One region of the Nonomuraea sp. NPDC059007 genome, then DNA from elsewhere that is predicted to be linked to it. Evidence: riboswitches for the same ligand, from Rfam matches in the RefSeq annotation. Region 1 holds a riboswitch; each other region holds the start of a gene.
The links. Region 1 has a riboswitch for cobalamin ahead of ACFWY5_RS33645 (CbtB-domain containing protein). Riboswitches for the same ligand answer to the same signal wherever they lie in the genome.
Positions count from the first base shown of each region.

Region 1 (3,234 bases):
AGGCGCCGTAGAAGGCCACCGAGGCGGCGAACTCCTTGAGCGCCTGCCGGGCGTTGTCGCCCAGAGAGCCCGGGTCCTCGCCGCGCGCCGCCTTGACCCCGGCGACCACGCCCACGTCGCCGATGGCGAAGAAGGCGCTGCCGATCGAGTACTCGGTCAGCTTGGCCAGCACGACCCGCGCGACCGCGTGCTCCAGGAGCTTCGACAGCAGTTTCGCCTGCGCCCTGCGCATGAGGAACTGCGTGATCTGGTACGCCGCCCCCGCCTGCCACGGGAACGTGGTGATGAAGATGAAGCTGGCGAGGTTGGCCAGTGCCATGGTCCAGTAGGCGTGCCGTACGGTCTCGACGATCTCCGCGAAGTCGTCGCAGGCCTCGGCGTTCGCGCGGCAGGCGGCGGCCAGCTTGCCGGGGTAGCCGAGGGCCGGCGGCATCGGGTACAGGCCCTCGGTGACGGTCCGCTTGAACGCGTCCACCCCTTCGCCGCTGTTGCGCCGCCAGACCGACTCGGCGGCGGGGTAGGTGTTGCCCGAGCTCTTCTCCACGCGTTCGGCCAGCCGTAGCCAGGTGTCGCGGGCCTGGCGGGCGCGGTCGGGGTCGCCTTCCGGGTAGTCGACCGCGAGCATCTGGAAGACGAAGGCGGTGATGCCGAGGGCACCGAAGCCGTAGATGGAGGCGCGGGTGGGGTTGATCTTCATCGCAGCACGTCGGGGGTGAACGGCTCGGCCAGCGCCCTGGCCTGGTCACCGGCATCGCGGGCGGCAGCGGCGGCGGCCTGGAGGACGGCGGCGGCCAGCTCGTCGGAGCCGAGCCGCATGGCGCGGGGGTCGATGGTGAGCCCGGCCAGGGCGCCGGTCATGGTGGCCTCGGCGACGACCCGGCCCTCGGCGGCCTCACCGCGGCCGCGTACCCGCTCGATCTCTTGCTGGAGTCCCTGGAGTCGGGCGATCTCCCCGTGGAACTCGGCGAACATCCGGTCCAGCTCGTCTGTCATTCGGCCCAACGTAGATCGTGACACCGGCAATGGCAACTGAACTAGTAGGTAAAGCGCTTCACCTCACATTCAACAGAATCCGGCCTCCGTGCGTCTGGGATGTGATGGACCGAGGAAGGGTGAGGCCAGGGTGGACGACTTCGCGGCGTTCGTCGCCGAGCGCGCCGACGCGCTCCTGCGCTATGGATACGTGCTCAGCGGCAACCCGCACGACGCGGCCGACCTGACCCAGGAGGCGCTGATCAGGTTGCATCGGGCCTGGTCGCGGGTGCGCGGCAAACGCGCGCGGGCGAGATCTGGGTGCGGTGCGGCGTACTCACCTGCGTCGGCCACAGGCCGGACCGGACCGTTTTCATGCGCCTGCGCGACGGCACACAGGAGCGGGACCTGCCCGAGGCCCCTGTGATCGGACTCGCCGCGGACCGGTTCATGACGGTGCGGCTCGACTCGGCCGGCGGCGGTCAGGCGCTGCTCGACCTGGCCACGGGCCGCTCCGGAGACCTCGGCACCCGGCCCGGTGACGATGGCGGGATGCAGATCGTTCAACCGGGCGTCGGCGACGGCCGGCTCGTTCACTATCCGCTCGGGGGCAAAACCGTGATCATCGACCTTTCGAAGATCACGTGACTGTTGACGAGAACCGGAGGAAAGGATACGTTCCGGTAGATTTCACGGCTGTCAGGGGAAATCCGGTGAGATGCCGGTGCGGACGCGCCACTGTATCCGGGACGTAGATCCCGGGAGCCAGGTCACCTAACGGCCGTGACCTCACCTGTTGGGACGCGTCATCCCTGAGGAGGCCTTGATGAGTGGTGGGACCACTTCGACGTCCGTGCCCTTTCCCCGTTTGCGGCCCTGGTTGCTGAGCGTGCCGTTGTTCCTGTTGATCGCGTACCTGGTTCTGATGGACAACGGCGCGGTCTCGCAGACCGGTACCTTCCTGCACGAGCTGATGCACGACGGGCGTCACCTGCTCGGCGTGCCCTGCCACTAGGGGCCGGGCACGATGGTGCGCACCCTTGTGGTCAGAGGTCTGCTCCTGGGCCTGCTGGCCGGACTGTTCGCGGGCGCCTTCGCCTTCCTGGCGGGGGAGCCCCACGTGGACAGCGCGATCGCCTTGGAAGAAGCCGCGGCGGCGGCCGCGCCGGCCGCGCCGGCCGACGATCATCATGGTGAGGAGGCCGAGGTCAGCCGGCCGGTGCAGAAGGCCGGGCTGTTCCTCGCGACGGGCCTTTACGGCCTCGCCGTCGGCGGCATCTTCGGCCTGGTCGTGGCCGGGCTGCGCGGCCGGGTCGGCCCCAGGTCGGACCCCGCGCTCGCGTTCGCCGCGGCGGGCACGGCCTTTCTGGCGATCGTCCTGCTGCCGTTCCTGAAATATCCCGCCAATCCGCCCGCCGTCGGCGACCCCCACACGATCGGCAGCCGGACCCTGCTCTACGTGGTCATGGTGCTGGTGGGCCTGGCCGCCGTCGCCATCGCGGTCGCGAGCGGGCGCCGGGTCACCGGCGGTCCGTGGGCGCGCTGGAGCGTCACCGTGGTGACCTTCCTCGTGCCGGTGGTCGCCGCGCTGGCGCTGCTGCCGCGGGTCGACGAGGTGCCCGCGGGCTTTCCCGCCACGTTGCTGTGGGAGTTCCGGCTCGCGTCGCTGGGGACGCAGCTGGTGTTCTGGGCGGCGTTCGGGGCGCTGTTCGCCTGGGCGGGCGAGCGCGCCGCCCGCCGGACCACCGCCGCCGTCCCGGCCGCCGCACCGAGCTGAGCGGAGTGCTTTTCGTACGGCATGCCAGCACACCAGGCATGCGCACAGCCTGCTTCCCCGCACCGGAGCAGGCCGATCGCGCCAGCCTGGCGAAGGCCGCCCTTCTGGCCGGGACCGCCGACCTGGCCAGGACGGCGTCATACGCGGGACCCGGCACCCGGCCCGACCGGGACGAGCCCCGTGAAGCGGAGCTTGGGGAGATGCTGACGGCCGGGCAGGCGGGGGCGGCGTTCGTCGCGCCGTCGGTGGCCGCGTTGCAGACCGCCTCGGCCATGGGGCTCGCGCCCATCGTGGTCGACGCCCTGGCCGAGGCCGATCACGGCCGGTGGGGCGGCCTGCCGTACACGAGGGTCGCCCAGGACGAGCCGGACGCGCTCGCGAGCTGGCTCGCCGACCCCGGCGCGGCGCCCCACGGCGGCGAGAGCCTCGACCAGATGACGGCGCGCGTCACGGGGTGGCTCGACGAGACGCGGGCCAGGTTCGAC
Region 1 covers NZ_JBHYJD010000024.1:75,866-79,099, reverse strand. The annotation lists gene ACFWY5_RS33665 (hypothetical protein) at 1-697, opposite strand, end outside; gene ACFWY5_RS33660 (YbaB/EbfC family nucleoid-associated protein) at 694-993, opposite strand; gene ACFWY5_RS33655 (sigma factor) at 1,082-1,399, shown strand; gene ACFWY5_RS33650 (hypothetical protein) at 1,348-1,620, shown strand; cobalamin riboswitch at 1,632-1,769, shown strand; gene ACFWY5_RS33645 (CbtB-domain containing protein) at 1,826-1,987, shown strand; gene ACFWY5_RS33640 (CbtA family protein) at 2,000-2,749, shown strand; gene ACFWY5_RS33635 (histidine phosphatase family protein) at 2,788-3,234, shown strand, end outside.

Region 2 (3,234 bases), on a different contig from region 1:
CGGCCCCGCCACCTCCACCACGCTGGGCGAGCTGCTCGGCGCCAAGACCGGCACGACCAGCTACCACCTGCGCCAGCTGGAGAAGTACGGCTTCATCGAGGAGATCCCCGAGCGCTCGGCCGGCCGCGAGCGCTGGTGGCGCAAGGCCGACATGCCACGCGACATCCGCACGCCGAACTTCCGCGACGTGGCGCCGGAGAGCCGCGCGGTGCTGGAGGAGTTCTACCGCATCGGCATGGCCGAGGACCGTGCGCTGCTGGACCGCTTCGGGGCCGCCTACCGGCGCGACCCCGACTGGGCCAAGGCCTCGCGGGGGTTCGGCCGGATGACCAAGCAGGATCTCGACGCCTTCTTCGAGGAGTACATCGCGCTGCTGGCCAAGTACGGCCACCGGGCCGACGACGCGCCCCCGGACGCCCGCCCGCTCTACATCAGGATGTTCGCGCTGCCGGCCGATGATACGTGAAGAGTGCCCCCCGATGTGTAACACCGTGTGATCTGCCAATAACCTCATGTAATGGGAGGTCTCGCGGGGTTCGGGGAGGGGCATCATGCGGCGTCGGCAGTTCTTCGCACTCGGGCTCGGCCTGGCCGCCTGTGCCTCCGGATGCGCCACCGCGGGTGGCGGCGCGCACGGCCTCGGCCCCGTCGGCGTCGTCCCCGGCGGTGAGCGATGGGCCCCGGTCGCGCAGGCTCTCTACCGCACCCTGCGCAGGACCGGCTACCCCGCCACCGGCACGGGCGGCACGACCACGGTCACCGTCACCGGCCTGCCCGCGCTGGCCGCCGCCGAGCTGAACGACCAGCGCCCCATGCACGTCACCACCACGCCGCTGGCCAGGCTCACCGGCAACGTCGAGGTGCTGGTGGTGCCGGCCAACTCGCGGCTCAAGGACTTCGACGCCTTCGCCGCCCACCTGCTGGCCCAGCCGGAGCGCACCTACCTGGCCGGCGGGCCCCTGGGCGAGCCCGATCACCTGCTGTTCGGCCTGGTCGCGCAGGGGCTCGGCGTGGACGTCAGGAAGATCGACTACACCGGCTACCCGGGCGCCCAGGAGGTGGCGGCGGCCATGCAGGGCGGCAAGGTCGCGGCGGCCACCGGGCGGCTGCGCGACTGGCGGGCCCGGCTCGACTCCGGCCGGATCAGGCCGCTGGCCGTCTCCTCGGCCGCCCGGGTCCCCGGCGTCGATGCCCCGACGCTCCTGGAGTGCGGGGTGCGGGTCGACTTCGCCGACTGGTGCGCGGTGGTCGGGCCCGCCGCGATGGACGGCGAACGGCGGGGCGCCGCGGTGCGCATGATGGAGGACGCGACCCGGTCGGCGCCGTGGCACGAGGCCTGCCGTAACGGGGGCTGGGAGGCCATCCCGCTCAGCGGCGACGACTTCGCCACGTGGCTGGCCACCGAGTCCGCCCGTACCCGCAGAGTACTCCGTGAACTCGGCATGCTCGACACGCCGAGCACAACATACCGGGGATAGTTGCGGGATCGGCCACTAGATGTAGGATCCTGCACTGTCGCTGGTTCGCCTCCCCGGAGGCGGAGCAAAAGGGAACCTGGTGCGATTCCAGGGCTGCCCCGCAGCGGTAAGCGGGAACGACCGCCGTCATGAGCACTGGACCCAGGTCCGGGAAGCGACGGCCAGTAGGACTCACGCGTTGAGACGCCCGCGAGCCCGAAGACCTGCCAGCGGTTGTCTTGTCCATTGGGCCTCGAGGGAGGGCCCGGGGGCTGCGCGGCCGGGGGATCTCCGTGCTTGCCGCGTGCGCTCTCGCGTGCCTTCGCAGGGGGAAAGCTCGCTCGCGAGGAGTGTTGCACGTGACGCAGATCGTTGAGATGGATCGGCGGCTGGCCATCGAGGAGGCGGCGGCGCGCGTGATCGCCGACCCGGCCAACTCCCGGGTCGCCGCGCGGCTGCTGGCCGAAGAGATCGCCGACGAGGCGGCCGGCCACGGTGTCCGCTCGTTCTCGGACTCCATCGCCGCCACGCACGCGGCCGGGCTGATCCAGGACGCGCTCGCCGACTTCGTCCGGCGAAATCGTGAACAGCTGGACGCGCTCATCGACGCCGACGCCGACGAGCGGTTCGAGTACTTCGGCCTGCGCACGGTCTACGACCGCTACCTGCTGCGCCACCCCGAGAGCCGCAAGGTGCTGGAGCGCCCGCAGCACTTCATGCTCCGCGTCGCCTGCGGCCTGTCCCAGACGGTCGGCGAGGCCGCCGAGCTGTACGCGTTGATGTCCACGTTGTCCTATCTGCCCTCTTCTCCCACGTTGTTCAACTCCGGCGCCCGCCGGCCGCAGCTGTCGTCGTGCTTCCTGCTGGACTCGCCCCGGGACGAGCTGGAGTCCATCTACGACCGGTACGGGCAGGTCGCCCGCCTGTCCAAGTACGCCGGTGGCATCGGCATCTCCTGGACCCGGGTCCGCTCGCGCGGATCGCTCATCAAGGGCACGAACGGGCACTCCAACGGCATCGTGCCGTGGCTGCGCACGCTGGACTCCTCCGTCGCCGCCGTCAACCAGGGCGGCCGGCGCAAGGGCGCGGCCTGCGTCTACCTGGAGACCTGGCACGCCGACATCGAGGAGTTCCTGGAGCTGCGGGAGAACACCGGTGAGGACGCCCGCCGTACCCACAACCTGAACCTCGCCAACTGGGTGCCGGACGAGTTCATGCGCCGCGTGGAGTCCGACGGCATGTGGTCGCTGTTCGACCCCAAGACGGTCCCGCACCTCACCGACCTGTACGGCGACGCCTTCGACACCGCCTACCGCGCCGCCGAGGAGCAGGGCCTGTACACGCGGCAGATGCCGGCCCGCACCCTGTACGGCCGGATGATGCGCACGCTCGCCCAGACCGGCAACGGCTGGATGACCTTCAAGGACGCCGCCAACCGCGTCTCCAACCAGACGGCCAGGCCGGAGAACGTCATCCACCTGTCCAACCTGTGCACCGAGATCCTGGAGGTGACCAGCGACGGCGAGACCGCGGTCTGCAACCTCGGCTCGGTCAACCTGGCCGCCCACGTCACCGGCACCGGCCTGGACTGGGAACGGCTGGCCGGCACCGTCCGCACCGCGGTGCGCTTCCTCGACCGCACCATCGACCTGGGCTTCTACCCGACGCCCGAGGCCGAGAAGGCGAACAAGCGGTGGCGGCCGATCGGGCTCGGCGTCATGGGCCTGGCCGACGTGTTCTTCGCGCTGCGGCTGCCGTTCGACTCGCCCGAGGCGCT
Region 2 covers NZ_JBHYJD010000010.1:54,586-57,819, reverse strand. The annotation lists gene ACFWY5_RS18470 (ArsR/SmtB family transcription factor) at 1-466, shown strand, start outside; gene ACFWY5_RS18465 (Bug family tripartite tricarboxylate transporter substrate binding protein) at 552-1,478, shown strand; cobalamin riboswitch at 1,503-1,704, shown strand; gene ACFWY5_RS18460 (ribonucleoside-diphosphate reductase subunit alpha) at 1,817-3,234, shown strand, end outside.
Region 2: it holds a riboswitch for cobalamin, as region 1 does, so the genes downstream of both, ACFWY5_RS18460 (ribonucleoside-diphosphate reductase subunit alpha) here and ACFWY5_RS33645 (CbtB-domain containing protein) in region 1, are expected to answer to the same signal.

Region 3 (3,234 bases), on a different contig from region 1:
CTGCTGCTCATCCCGCTCTCCTGGCTGCTCGGCCTGACCCTCGGCCTCGGGCTGCCCGGGATCTACCTGGCGTGGAACGCCTTCGCGATCCTCCTGGCCGTGCTTGTGGGGTTGCGTGCCCGGCGCGGCTTGGTGATGTCAACAACCAACGAACGGGGAGAATGATGTCATTAGCACATCGGACCGCTGTGGTCGTCGCGGCCACGGCCCTCATGGCCGCGTTCGCGAGCCCGGTCGCTCAGGCCGAGACACCTGACACGCTCGTCCTCAAGCTCACGCCCACACCCGTCGCGCACCTGCGGCAGGAGCTGGGATCGTTGAGCACGACGGCGCTGGAGATTCTCGGTGGTGATCGAGGCGAGTTCCGCGGCGGCTATCTGGCCCCCGAGGGCAGCGTGGCAGCCGCACTGACCACGTTCGAAGACACGTGGAACCTCAGCGAGCGCAAGCCGCTGTACATCGACGCGCTCCGCGTGCCCGCTCAGGCCGCCGCCCAGGTCAAGAACGTCCTGAAGGGCTACGTGACCGCGGAGACGGCCGTCCCGTCCACCACACCCGTCACCGTGATCGACGACAGGGTGAGCGCGGTCCGCCCCCAGCCCGTCTCCGCGGCGGTCGCCGCCGAACTCGACGTGCCCGACCGGGGCATGACCCTCGCGCTGAACCAGCAGGGCCACCGCGGCATCCGCCACTCCTTCTTCGGCCTGAGCAACAGCAACGGCGCCTACGGCTCCGGCTACAGTTTCTACGCCTACGAGCACGACACCAAGGTGTTGTCCGTCAACGGCGGCTGCAACGACAACGACTTCTGGATCCTGCGCAACGGTGGGCTGGGGTGGTCCAGCAACCTGCCCGGCGCCTACTTCGACACCAACGCCAGCGACCCCTGCAACACCCAGGACATGACCGTCGGCTCCTGGAACGCCCACCAGCTCAACGGCGGGACGACCTACACCGTCGACACCTGGGGCGGCCACGGCGGCGCCGTACTGTCGCACATGAACCTCACCGCACAGGCGTTGCGTATCAAGAGAGAGAGCCCCAACTGCAGCGGCGACACCCCCAAGCCCTGGTGTGTCGGCGTCGACTTTCCCACTCCGATCGGCCGGAGCGTCCGGCTGATCTCGCTGAACCCGGTCATGATCCCCGCCTGCTACTCCTGGCGTGCCGGTGGGGGCGGCGAGCGCTGCTGAGTCACACCCTGTCGTACTCATGAAAGGAATCCGTGAAAAGGATCACCGTGTGCCGGGACTGCTGCTGCGGCAGCGTCCGGAAGGTGCCCGCCCTCGACCATGACGAGCAGATCCGCCGGCTGGCGGAGGTCTCCGACGTCCGCGTCACCGACTGCCTCGACGTGTGCGACCAGGCCAACGTCGTCATCGTGCAGCCGACGCCGGAGGGGCGGGCCGCCGGCGGTCGTCCGGTGTGGCTTGCGCTGGTCAACGACGAGGGCGCCACCACGGACGTCGCCGACTGGATCAGCGCCGGCGGCCCAGGACTGGTCCCGCTGCCGCCCATCCTCGAACTGCACCGCTTCACACCGCCTCGACGTCTTCGCCCACGGGCATCGGACCGGACCGAGCTCATTGCGTTTCTTGGAGAGTCCTAGTCGTGCACGAGGAATCGTGGGCTGGTCAAGGCCGGTTCCCCTCGACACGGCTTCGCCCGGATAAGTCCTGAAGACGTGTGCGACGATATCGGCGTAGGCGACGGCGGAACGAGGAAGCCGGTGTGAATCCGGCGCGGTCCCGCCACTGTGATCGGCGAGCGTGCCCCGACAATGCCACTGCCTCTCGTGGGTGGGAAGGCCGGGGTAGGCGCTGACCCGAGAGCCAGGAGACTCACGCGGTCGCCTCCTCGAGAAATTGGGGCGGATCTCCCCAAGAGAGGATGGACCGTGAGCACGACCGTCTCCCTCCTGGAGCGCCGCCCCCTCGCACGCCGTGATCGCTGTCGAGGAATGGCGGTCGCGGCCTTCCCCTCCAGGAGAATCCGTTGGGTTTCTTTCGCCCTGTCGGCGGAGCACTGCTCGCCCTCGCGCTCGTCACCGGCTGCGCGGGTACGGCCCAGCCCGTCAGGCCATCGGCCGCCGCCGACGGCCGCTGCGTCACCGCCTATGACCCGGCCAAGGACTACTTCCCGGCCAAGCAGACGCTGAAGCACGCCGGCAACTTCACCCTCACCTACGCCAGGCACTACCAGACGATCACCGTCAAGCAGCCCACACCCGGTGCCAAGCCGGAGACGTACGTGCTGCTGCGCTGCGGCACGCCCGACCCGAAGGTGGCCGGGGCCACCGTGGTCGAGACCCCCATCGAGTCGCTGTATTCGGCCTCCACCACACACCTGCCCTTCGTCACGGAACTCGGCGTGCTCGACCGGCTCAAAGGCGTGGCCTCCGCCGGGTTCATCACCTCGGCACAGGTGCTGGCGAAGGTGAAGGAGGGCGCCATCACCGAGTACGCCAAGGGTCAGGAGGTCGACACCGAGAAGGTCATCGCCGCCAAGCCGGGCGTGCTGATGACCGGCGGCACCGAGGACAAGGCCTACGGCCCATTGCGCCAGGCAGGTGTCAAGATCGTCGCCAACGCCGAGTGGCTGGAGAGCTCCCCGCTGGGCCGCGCCGAATGGATCAAGCTGATGGCCGCGCTGACCGGCACCGAGCAGCAGGCGACCCAGGTGTTCGACAAGATCGAGAGCGACTACCGGGCGCTGACGGGCAAGGTCAAGGCGGTCACGCCGGTGACGGTGCTGCCCGGCCAGATGTACGAGGGTCAGTGGTCGATCGCCAACGGCGGCAGCTACGTCGCCCAGCTGATCAAGGACGCGGGTGGCAGCTACGCCTGGGCCGACACCCCCGGCCCCGGCAGCAGCACGCTGGACCTGGAGGCGGTGCTGGCCAAGGCCAAGGACGCCAAGGTCTGGCTCGCGACCGCCGCTGAGTGGAAGGGCCTATCGGACGTGGAGAAGGCCGACCCGCGCTACGCCAAGTTCGCCGCCTTCACCTCGGGCGAGATCTGGTCGTCGAACAAGGCGCTCGGACCCGGCGGCGGCAACGACTTCTACGAACGCGGCGTCGCCCGCCCCGACCTGATCCTCGCTGACCTGGTCGCCATCCTCCACCCCGACCTCGCCCCCGGCCACGAGTTCGCCTTCTACCAGAAGATGACCAAGTGACGGCTCTCGCGGTCGTCCCAGTGGCCTACCGCCGCCGGGCGCTTGCTCTGCTCGCGA
Region 3 covers NZ_JBHYJD010000036.1:48,143-51,376, forward strand. The annotation lists gene ACFWY5_RS41100 (MATE family efflux transporter) at 1-165, shown strand, start outside; gene ACFWY5_RS41105 (hypothetical protein) at 165-1,193, shown strand; gene ACFWY5_RS41110 ((2Fe-2S) ferredoxin domain-containing protein) at 1,226-1,609, shown strand; cobalamin riboswitch at 1,668-1,864, shown strand; gene ACFWY5_RS41115 (ABC transporter substrate-binding protein) at 1,996-3,177, shown strand; gene ACFWY5_RS41120 (FecCD family ABC transporter permease) at 3,174-3,234, shown strand, end outside.
Region 3: it holds a riboswitch for cobalamin, as region 1 does, so the genes downstream of both, ACFWY5_RS41115 (ABC transporter substrate-binding protein) here and ACFWY5_RS33645 (CbtB-domain containing protein) in region 1, are expected to answer to the same signal.